2 regions of the Paraburkholderia sp. BR10936 genome follow, and region 2 is predicted to be linked to the other one. Evidence: predicted binding sites of a transcription regulator. Region 2 holds the regulator's gene; the other holds the start of a gene.
The links. Region 2 encodes LexA, which represses DNA repair genes until DNA is damaged. Its sites were predicted from a motif close to ACTGTATNNNNATACAGT; they were not measured.
Positions count from the first base shown of each region.

Region 1: the regulator LexA is predicted to act here: its motif matches at 2,744-2,761, upstream of dinB (DNA polymerase IV).

Region 1 covers NZ_JBFRCM010000004.1:199,947-204,156, reverse strand. The annotation lists gene AB4Y36_RS10540 (M3 family metallopeptidase) at 1-78, shown strand, start outside; gene AB4Y36_RS10535 (amidohydrolase family protein) at 162-1,448, opposite strand; gene dinB (DNA polymerase IV) at 1,562-2,734, opposite strand; gene AB4Y36_RS10525 (aspartate/glutamate racemase family protein) at 2,900-3,607, shown strand; tRNA gene AB4Y36_RS10520 (tRNA-Met) at 3,705-3,781, opposite strand; gene AB4Y36_RS10515 (PadR family transcriptional regulator) at 3,917-4,210, opposite strand, start outside.
Region 2 covers NZ_JBFRCM010000010.1:149,138-153,347, reverse strand. The annotation lists gene cysT (sulfate ABC transporter permease subunit CysT) at 1-590, opposite strand, end outside; gene AB4Y36_RS21600 (sulfate ABC transporter substrate-binding protein) at 740-1,798, opposite strand; gene lexA (transcriptional repressor LexA) at 2,092-2,742, shown strand; gene AB4Y36_RS21590 (hypothetical protein) at 2,807-3,184, shown strand; gene AB4Y36_RS21585 (DUF2939 domain-containing protein) at 3,281-3,964, shown strand; gene AB4Y36_RS21580 (universal stress protein) at 4,026-4,210, opposite strand, start outside.

The sequences.
Region 1 (4,210 bases), on a different contig from region 2:
GCCTTCCGCGGCCGCGAGCCGAACATCGACGCGCTGCTGCGCCACAACGGCATGGAGCAGCCGCCGGCACAGCAGTGAACGCGTGACTCGCTCGTAAGCGATCCGAACTTAAACCGCGCATGGGTGTGGAACCCATACGCGGTTTTTTATTGCCCCGCGTTTTATCGATACAGCCTGAAGTCGACGCTTGGCGGCCGACCTTCGAGCGCAAGCGCTGCGCGCTGCGCGGGTTGCCGGCTCACCACCCTGCCCCGGCTCACGACCGCGAGCCGCGCCGCGCGCAGCCGGATCGCCTCGATGGGATCACGCGCGTCGAGCACCACGAGATTCGCCGCGCAACCGGGCGCCACGCCGTAGCCTTCGAGGCCGAGGATCGTCGCGGCATTCACGGTCACCGCGTCGAACGAGGCGCGCGAGGCCTCGGTGCCCGTCATTTGCGCGACGTGCAGGCCCATGTGCGCGACTTCGAGCATGTCGCCCGAGCCGAAGCTGTACCACGGGTCCATCACGCAGTCATGGCCGAACGCGACGGTCACGCCTGCCGCCATCAACTCGGGCACGCGCGTCATGCCGCGGCGCTTCGGATAGGTATCGGCGCGCCCTTGCAGCGTGATATTGATGAGCGGATTCGCGATCGCCGCGACACCCGACTCGCGCATGAGCGGGATCAGCTTGCTCACGTAGTAGTTGTCCATCGAATGCATCGACGTGAGATGCGAGCCGGCTACGCGCCCATGCAGGCCCAACCGGTGCGTTTGCGCCGCGAGCGTTTCGATGTGGCGCGAGAGCGGGTCGTCGGATTCGTCGCAATGCATGTCCACGCGCAGGCCCTTTTCGGCGGCGAACTCGCAGAGCAGGCGCACCGATTCGGCGCCGTCGGCCATCGTGCGCTCGAAGTGGGGAATGCCGCCCACCACGTCCACCCCCATCGCGATCGCGCGCTTGAGATTGTCGAATGCACCGGGGCTGCGCAATACGCCATCCTGCGGAAACGCCACGAGTTGGAGATCGAGATACGACGCGACGCGGCGCTTCACTTCGAGCAGCGCTTCGACCGCGAGTAGCCGTGCATCGCACACGTCGACGTGCGAGCGGATCGCGAGAAGCCCGCGCGCGACAGCCCAGTCGCAGTACTGCAGCGCGCGCTCGACGAGCGCCTCCTGCGTGAGATGCGGCTTGAGCTCGCCCCACAGCGCGATGCCCTCCAGCAGCGTGCCCGACGCATTCACGCGCGGCAGGCCGTACGAGAGCGTGGCGTCCATGTGGAAATGCGCATCGACGAACGGCGCGCTCACGAGCGCACCCGCGGCGTCGATCTCCTCGCGCGCCGCGGTCGCGAGGTGCGGCTCCAACGCGGTAATGCGCCCCGCCTCGATGCCGATATCCACCGTGGGATACCCGGCGGGATGCGCATGCGCGAGCACCGCGCGGCGAATGATCAGGTCCATCTGCGGCTCCTTGTTCTGGCGTGGTGGCGTGGCGCTTTCGTTTCGGCTCGCGTCGATTCTATCGGCGCCAGAATGGCGCCGCCAGCGGCGTGCCCCCCCTCCACGCGAAGGCGTCACACGAGCGCGTTCGGGCCATCGTCTTCCGCTGGGTCGTCGTCGAAAAGCGCGAACTGCCCGCGCAACGCCGGGCTCTCCTCTTCGAGCCGCACGCCCACGCCGAGCAGCCGCACCGCCAGCTTGCGTCGCGCGAGCCCCTTTTCGAGCATCAGCAGCAGGGTGCGCACATCGGTGGAACTGGCCACACACTCGACCGTCGTGCGCTGGAAGTCGGCGAAGCGGATCTTCACGAAGAGCTTGCGCACGGCGTGCGCGCAACCCGCGCGTTCGATGCGCGCGTCGAGCTGCACTGCAAGACGCTGGAGCTCCTCGCTGCACGCTTCGAGCGTGAGCAGATCGTCCACGTAGGTCGTCTCGACGCTCACCGACTTGCGCTCCTGATCGGCGCGCACGGGCCGGTCGTCCAGGCCGCGCGCGAGTTCGTAGAGCCGCTTGCCGAACACGCCGAAATGCCGATGCAGGTCGAACAGCGACCATGTGCGCAGTTGCGCGCAGGTGGTGAGCCCGAGGTTTTCGAGCTTCGCTGCCGTGACCTTGCCGACGCCATGAATCTTGCGCACCGGCAGCGCAGCGATGAAGGCATCGACTTCAGGCGGACGCACGACGAAGAGGCCATCGGGCTTGTTCCAGTCCGAGGCGATCTTGGCGATGAACTTGTTCGGCGCGACGCCGGCCGATACCGTCACGCCCACGGTTTCGCGCACGCGCGCGCGTATTTCCTCGGCGATCAGCGTGGCGCTGCCTTTGCAGCGCGAGGCGCGCGTGACGTCGAGATAGGCTTCGTCGAGCGAGAGCGGTTCGACGTCGGGCGTGTAGTCCCGGTAGATCGCCATGATCGCGCGCGAGGCGGTGCGGTACTTCTCCATCGCCGTGGGCAGGATCAAGAGCTCGGGGCACTTGCGCATGGCGAGCGCCGAGGACATCGCCGAATGAATGCCGAAGCGCCGCGCCTCGTAGTTGCAGGTGGCGATCACGCCGCGCTGGTCGGGCCGGCCGCCCACCGCGAGCGGACGGCCGCGCAACGAGGGGTCGTCGCGCATTTCGACCGACGCATAGAAGCAGTCGCAGTCGCAATGGATGATCTTGCGAGCGGCGGCGGCAAGTGCGGCGGCGGTGCGCCCCGGGTCGGGTGCAGGCGGCGGCGCGAGGTCGGAAGAAGGCGAGGTCACGGTCCCGATACTGTACAAAAACACAGTATTATTTTCAAGACAAGTGTCCGCGCCCTTTGTCGGCTCCCGTACCGCTTCGGATCGGCCGGACCGTCTCTGGACTGCTGGCTGCGCGGGCCTATACTCGTGCGGACTGAACGGGCCACGAGCGTGAGGAACGAATCGATGAAGACAATCGGGGTGGTTGGGGGGATGAGCTGGGAATCGTCGGCCGAGTATTACCGGCTGCTGAACCGCCACGCCAAGGCGCGTCTGGGCGGCCATCACAACGCGCGCAGCCTGATGGTGACCGTAGACTTCGCGCAGGTCGAAGCGCTCCAGCGCGCGGGCAACTGGGACGCGCTAGGCGTGCAGATGGCCGAAGCAGCGCAGCAGCTCGAACGCGGCGGCGCCGATATCGTGCTGCTCGCGACGAACACGATGCACCGCGTGCGCGCGGCAATCGAGGCGACGATTTCGATCCCCTTCCTGCATATCGCGGACCCGACCGGCCAGGCGTTGCGCGCCGCCGGCTTCACGCGCGCGGGCCTGCTCGGCACGCGCTACACGATGGAACAGGACTTCTACGTGGGACGATTGCGCGAGACGCACGGCATCGAAGCGATCGTGCCGAACGAACACGATCGCGCGGACGTGCATCGGATCATCTACGACGAGCTGTGTCACGGCAACGTCGATGCGCAGTCGCGGCGCGTGTATCAGCGCGTGATCGATGACCTCGCGGCACGCGGCGCGCAGGCGGTCATTCTCGGCTGCACGGAAATCACGCTGCTCATCGGGCAGAACGATTCTGCCCTGCCGGTGTTCGACACGACCGCGTTGCACGCGCAGGCTGCGGTGGATTGGGCGATTGGAAGCGAGGCAGGTGCTTAGCGCTATGACGCTCGTGGCTGCTTCGAGATGCAGAAAACAAAAAACCCGCTTGGAGCGGGTTCGTTGATTGGCACGAGGCCTTGCTGCTTCAGACGTTTGGTTGCGGGGGTAGGATTTGAACCTACGACCTTCGGGTTATGAGCCCGACGAGCTGCCAGACTGCTCCACCCCGCGTCCGTCAGAGAAAAGAATTATAGGGTGCACGCGCTTCTGCGTCAAGGGTCTTTTTCACATGACTGAAACATGGCGCGTTCGGACACCGTCGGCAAGCAAACGCGACACGAGAATTCCTTCGGACAACCTGGCACATCACTGTGCCTGCGCGGGTTCCACCAGCGTGCGCACCTCTTCCGCCCAGGCAAGCCACATCTCCTGCGTATGAATGCCCGCCTTGAGGATCGCGTACTGCAACTGCTGCCCGCGCGTGAGCGACGCCGCGCCGAAATCGCGCTGCTCGATCTCCCGATATGTCGCGAGCCGTGCACGATTTTCTTCGATGAGCCGCGCGAGTTCCTCGGCGAGGCCAAGCGGCCCGATCACGGCATCGGCGCGCAGCTTGAGCAGAAACACGTTGCGCGAGTCGAGGTCGAGCGCGGTCTCGCG
Region 2 (4,210 bases):
GGCAGCACCGCGGGCAGCACGACACGGCGGAACGTGAGCCAGCGCGAGGCGCCGAGGCACGCAGCGGCCTCTTCCTGTTCGCGCTCGAAGTCCTCGAGCACCGGCTGCACCGTGCGCACGACGAACGGCAAGCCGATGAAGGTCAGCGCCACGAGCACGCCGAGCGGCGTGAAGGCGATCTTCAGACCGAGCGGCTGCAGGAACTGGCCGATCCAGCCATTGCCGGCATACACGGCGGCGAGCGAAATGCCCGCCACGGAAGTCGGGAGCGCGAACGGCAGATCGACGAGCGCATCGATCACCCGTTTGAACGGAAACCTATAGCGCACGAGCACCCACGCGAGCAGGAAGCCGAATACCGCGTTGATCAGCGCCCCGCCGAGCGCGGCGGTGAACGTGAGCCGGTACGACGCGATCACGCGCGGCGACCACACGGCGCGCACGAACTGGCTCCAGTCGAGTGTCGCCGTCTTGAGAAAGGTGGCGGCAAGCGGAATGAGCACCACGAGGCTCAGATAGGCCACCGTGATGCCAAGCGTCAAACCGAAGCCAGGCAGCGCACTGGGCTTGCGCAATCGAAACGTTGTCATGCTCATCGTCCAGACATGGGTTGCGCGATTCGTGCGTTGCAGATTCGCGCCGAAAAGCGCGCCCGTAGGCGCGCTTCGTTGTTATGCGGTCACGTCGTTATGCGGACCGCTTACTGCTTGACCGCCTGCTGCTTGACTGCTCGACAGCTTTACTGCGGCTGATAGATCGAATCGAACACGCCGCCATCCGCGAAATGCGTCTTCTGCGCGTTGGGCCAGCCGCCGAACGTGTCGTCGACCGTGTAGAGCTTAAGCTTCGGAAACTTCGCCGTGAGCGCCGCCGGGACCTTGTCCGAACGCGGACGGTAGAAGTTCTTCGCGGCGATCTCCTGGCCCTCTTCGCTATAGAGGAACTGCAGGTAGGCTTCGGCCTCCTTGCGCGTGCCCTTCTTGTCGACGACCTTGTCCACCACGGCAACCGGCGGCTCAGCCAGAATGCTCACCGAAGGCACCACGATCTCGAACTTGTCCGGGCCGAACTCCTTGAGCGAGAGAAATGCTTCGTTTTCCCATGCGATCAGCACATCGCCGATGCCGCGCTGCACGAAGCTCGTCGTGGCTCCCCGCGCGCCCGAGTCGAGCACGCCCGCGTTCTTGTAGAGCTTCGTGACGAAGTCCTTCGCCTTCTGCTCGTCGCCGCCCGGCTGGTGCAGCGCATACGCCCACGCCGCGAGATAGTTCCAGCGCGCGCCGCCCGAGGTCTTCGGATTCGGCGTGACGATCGAGACACCCGGCTTGGTCAGATCGTCCCAGTCCTTGATGTGCCTGGGGTTGCCCTTGCGCACGAGGAACACGATGGTCGACGTGTATGGCGAGGCGTTGTCGGGCAGGCGCTTTTGCCAGTCCTTCGCGACGATGCCCTTGTTGGCGAGTGCGTCGATGTCCCATGCCAGCGCGAGCGTCGCGACGTCGGCCTGCAGACCGTCGAGCACCGAGCGCGCCTGTGCGCCCGAGCCGCCATGCGACTGTTTGATGGTGAGCGTTTCGCCCGTCTTCGCCTTCCACTGCTTGATGAAGGCTTCGTTGATGTCCTGGTACAGCTCGCGCGTCGGATCGTAGGAGACGTTGAGCAGCGATGTATCCGCGTGAGCGGCCAGCGGCACCATAGCCGCCATCGCCGTGACGCCGACGAGCGGCGCAACGCCGATGACCAGTTTTGCCGCCAGTGTTTTCAGCCAGCCCGCGCGCCCCGTATGTGTCGTGCCCATCTATCTGTTCTCCGTTCTCGTGTGTGCTCGTTTGCGCTCATTGATGAAACTGCAGCTAACGATGGAGGCCAGTCTAGCGATCCCCTTACATTATTAAAAATGATGTTTTCTTATTTTTTAATACGCAAAAGTGGTAAGGACAGAGGAAGTCGCTGTTGGAGCGCGGTTTCATCCGCGCAAACACGGGAAAACGGCCTGATGGCAACGTTCAGTCGATGAATTTCAAGTAACACTTGAAAAGTGGCGAGTACTGTATAAAAATACAGTTACCTGTTCAAACATACAGTGGCGCCATGACCAAACTCACCGCACGACAGCAGCAGGTTTTCGATCTGGTTCGCCGGGCCATCGAGCGCACGGGCTTTCCGCCCACGCGCGCCGAGATCGCGGCGGAACTCGGCTTCAGCTCCGCCAACTCCGCGGAGGAGCATCTGCGTGCGCTGGCGCGCAAGGGCGTGATCGAACTGGCTGCGGGCGCCTCGCGCGGCATCCGCCTCGTGCCGGGGCCCGACGACCTGCCGCACCAGTTCACGCTCCCGCACCCGAGCATCATGCAACTCTCGCTGCCGCTCGTCGGCCGCGTCGCTGCGGGTAGCCCGATCCTCGCGCAGGAGCACATCTCGCAGAACTACATGTGCGACCCGGCGCTCTTCTCGAGCCGCCCCGACTACCTGTTGAAGGTGCGCGGCCTTTCCATGCGCGACGCCGGCATCCTCGACGGCGACCTGCTCGCCGTGCAGAAAAAGGCCGAAGCGAAAGACGGCCAGATCATCGTGGCGCGCCTCGGCGACGACGTGACCGTCAAGCGCCTGAAGCGCCGTCCGAACGGGCTCGAGCTGATCGCCGAGAACCCCGATTACGACAATATTTTCGTCGAGGCCGGCAGCGCGGAATTCGCGCTCGAAGGCATCGCGGTCGGGCTGATCCGCCCCACCGAATTCTAAGGAATCCGTCTGAGCGCGGTTTGCACATTGTTTGCGCACCATCTGCGCATACCTGGAGAGAGTCATGGAACGTCTTGCCCGCCTGCTGCCCTTCCGCCAATTCGGCCGCCTTCGCCATCTCCGTGGAATCGCCTCGTGCGCGGTCCGCGAAGTCCGCGATTCGGCTGCCGCACTGAGCGGTTCGCTCTTCGAAGACTCGCCTGAGATGGTGGCGGCCAGCGCAGCCGACCTGCCCGTGCTGCCCTCGGCACAGCCGGCGTTTGCGCGCGTGTCGCTCAACAGCACGCTCAACACCGAACAGCCCATGCGCCGCGCGCCCGTGCGCGTCTATCAGGGTCCGTCGCGGCTCATCCTCGTCGGCACGGTCGACGCGGTTTGCCGCGCAATCGACCGCTGCATCGCCGAGCAGCACAGCGACCTGCCCGCGGCACTCGCGAAGTAAGCAGCAACGCTGCACAAATGTGAGAAGAGGTTACGGGCGGGATCGTTTAGCCCGGTTTGCGGTCAACACCGTGTTTAAACGATTTGCCCTATGCCGATGACGGAATCTCTCTCTACCCCGCGCAAGACCCAAGGCTGGAAAAAGCCCGTTGCGATCACGGTCGCCGTCGCAATGGTCGTTGCCGCGATCGGCTACGCCTATGCGTCGCCCTATATCGCGGTGAAACACATGAAAGCCGCGGCCGACGCGCGTGACGCCGTCGCGCTCAACGAATACGTCGATTACCCTGCGCTGCGCCTGAGCCTGAAACAGCAGGTGGGCGAGATGCTGCACCGGCGCGTCGAGGGGCAGCACAGCAGCAATCCGTTGCTGATCCTCGGCGCCGTAATTGGCGCGGCACTGATTAGTCCGCTCGTGGATGCCTACGCCACACCGGAAGGCGTGGCCGCCCTGCTCGATGGCATGCCGCCGACGGGCAAGCCCGGCGACCGGCCACACGCGCCGCCGCCAGCGGAATCCGGCGCGCCATCCGCGCAATCGGCAGAGCCGCCGCAATCGGCACCCGCCTCCGCCGCGCCACCGGCCCCGGCCGTATCCGGCACCCCCGCGCCCGAGGCGCGGCCGGTGACCACGGCGGGCTATCGCGGCCTCAATGAGTTCGCGCTCACGTGGGACCGCGGCAGTACGGGCGAGCACTACGCCGCCATTCTGCAGCGTCACGGGCTCTTCTCGTGGAAGCTCTCGGCGGTCGAGCTAAGCGAAGGAAACGTCTCGAACTGAGATAGATCGGCAGTGGCAGCGCTAACAGGCCGGTTCCAGGCGAGCCGGCCCGCTTGATCCCCTACGCGGCGGCTTGCTGCTGCTTTTCCTCAGCCGCCGACGAACACGCCACGAGAATGCTGCACGAAACGCGGTCGAGCAGCGGCGTGTTGCCGGCGCCCATCCACCAACGCGAGAGCCCTGTGCGGCAGCGGTGGCCCACCACCACGAGGTCGGCATTCAGCTCGTTGGCCAGATTCGCGATTT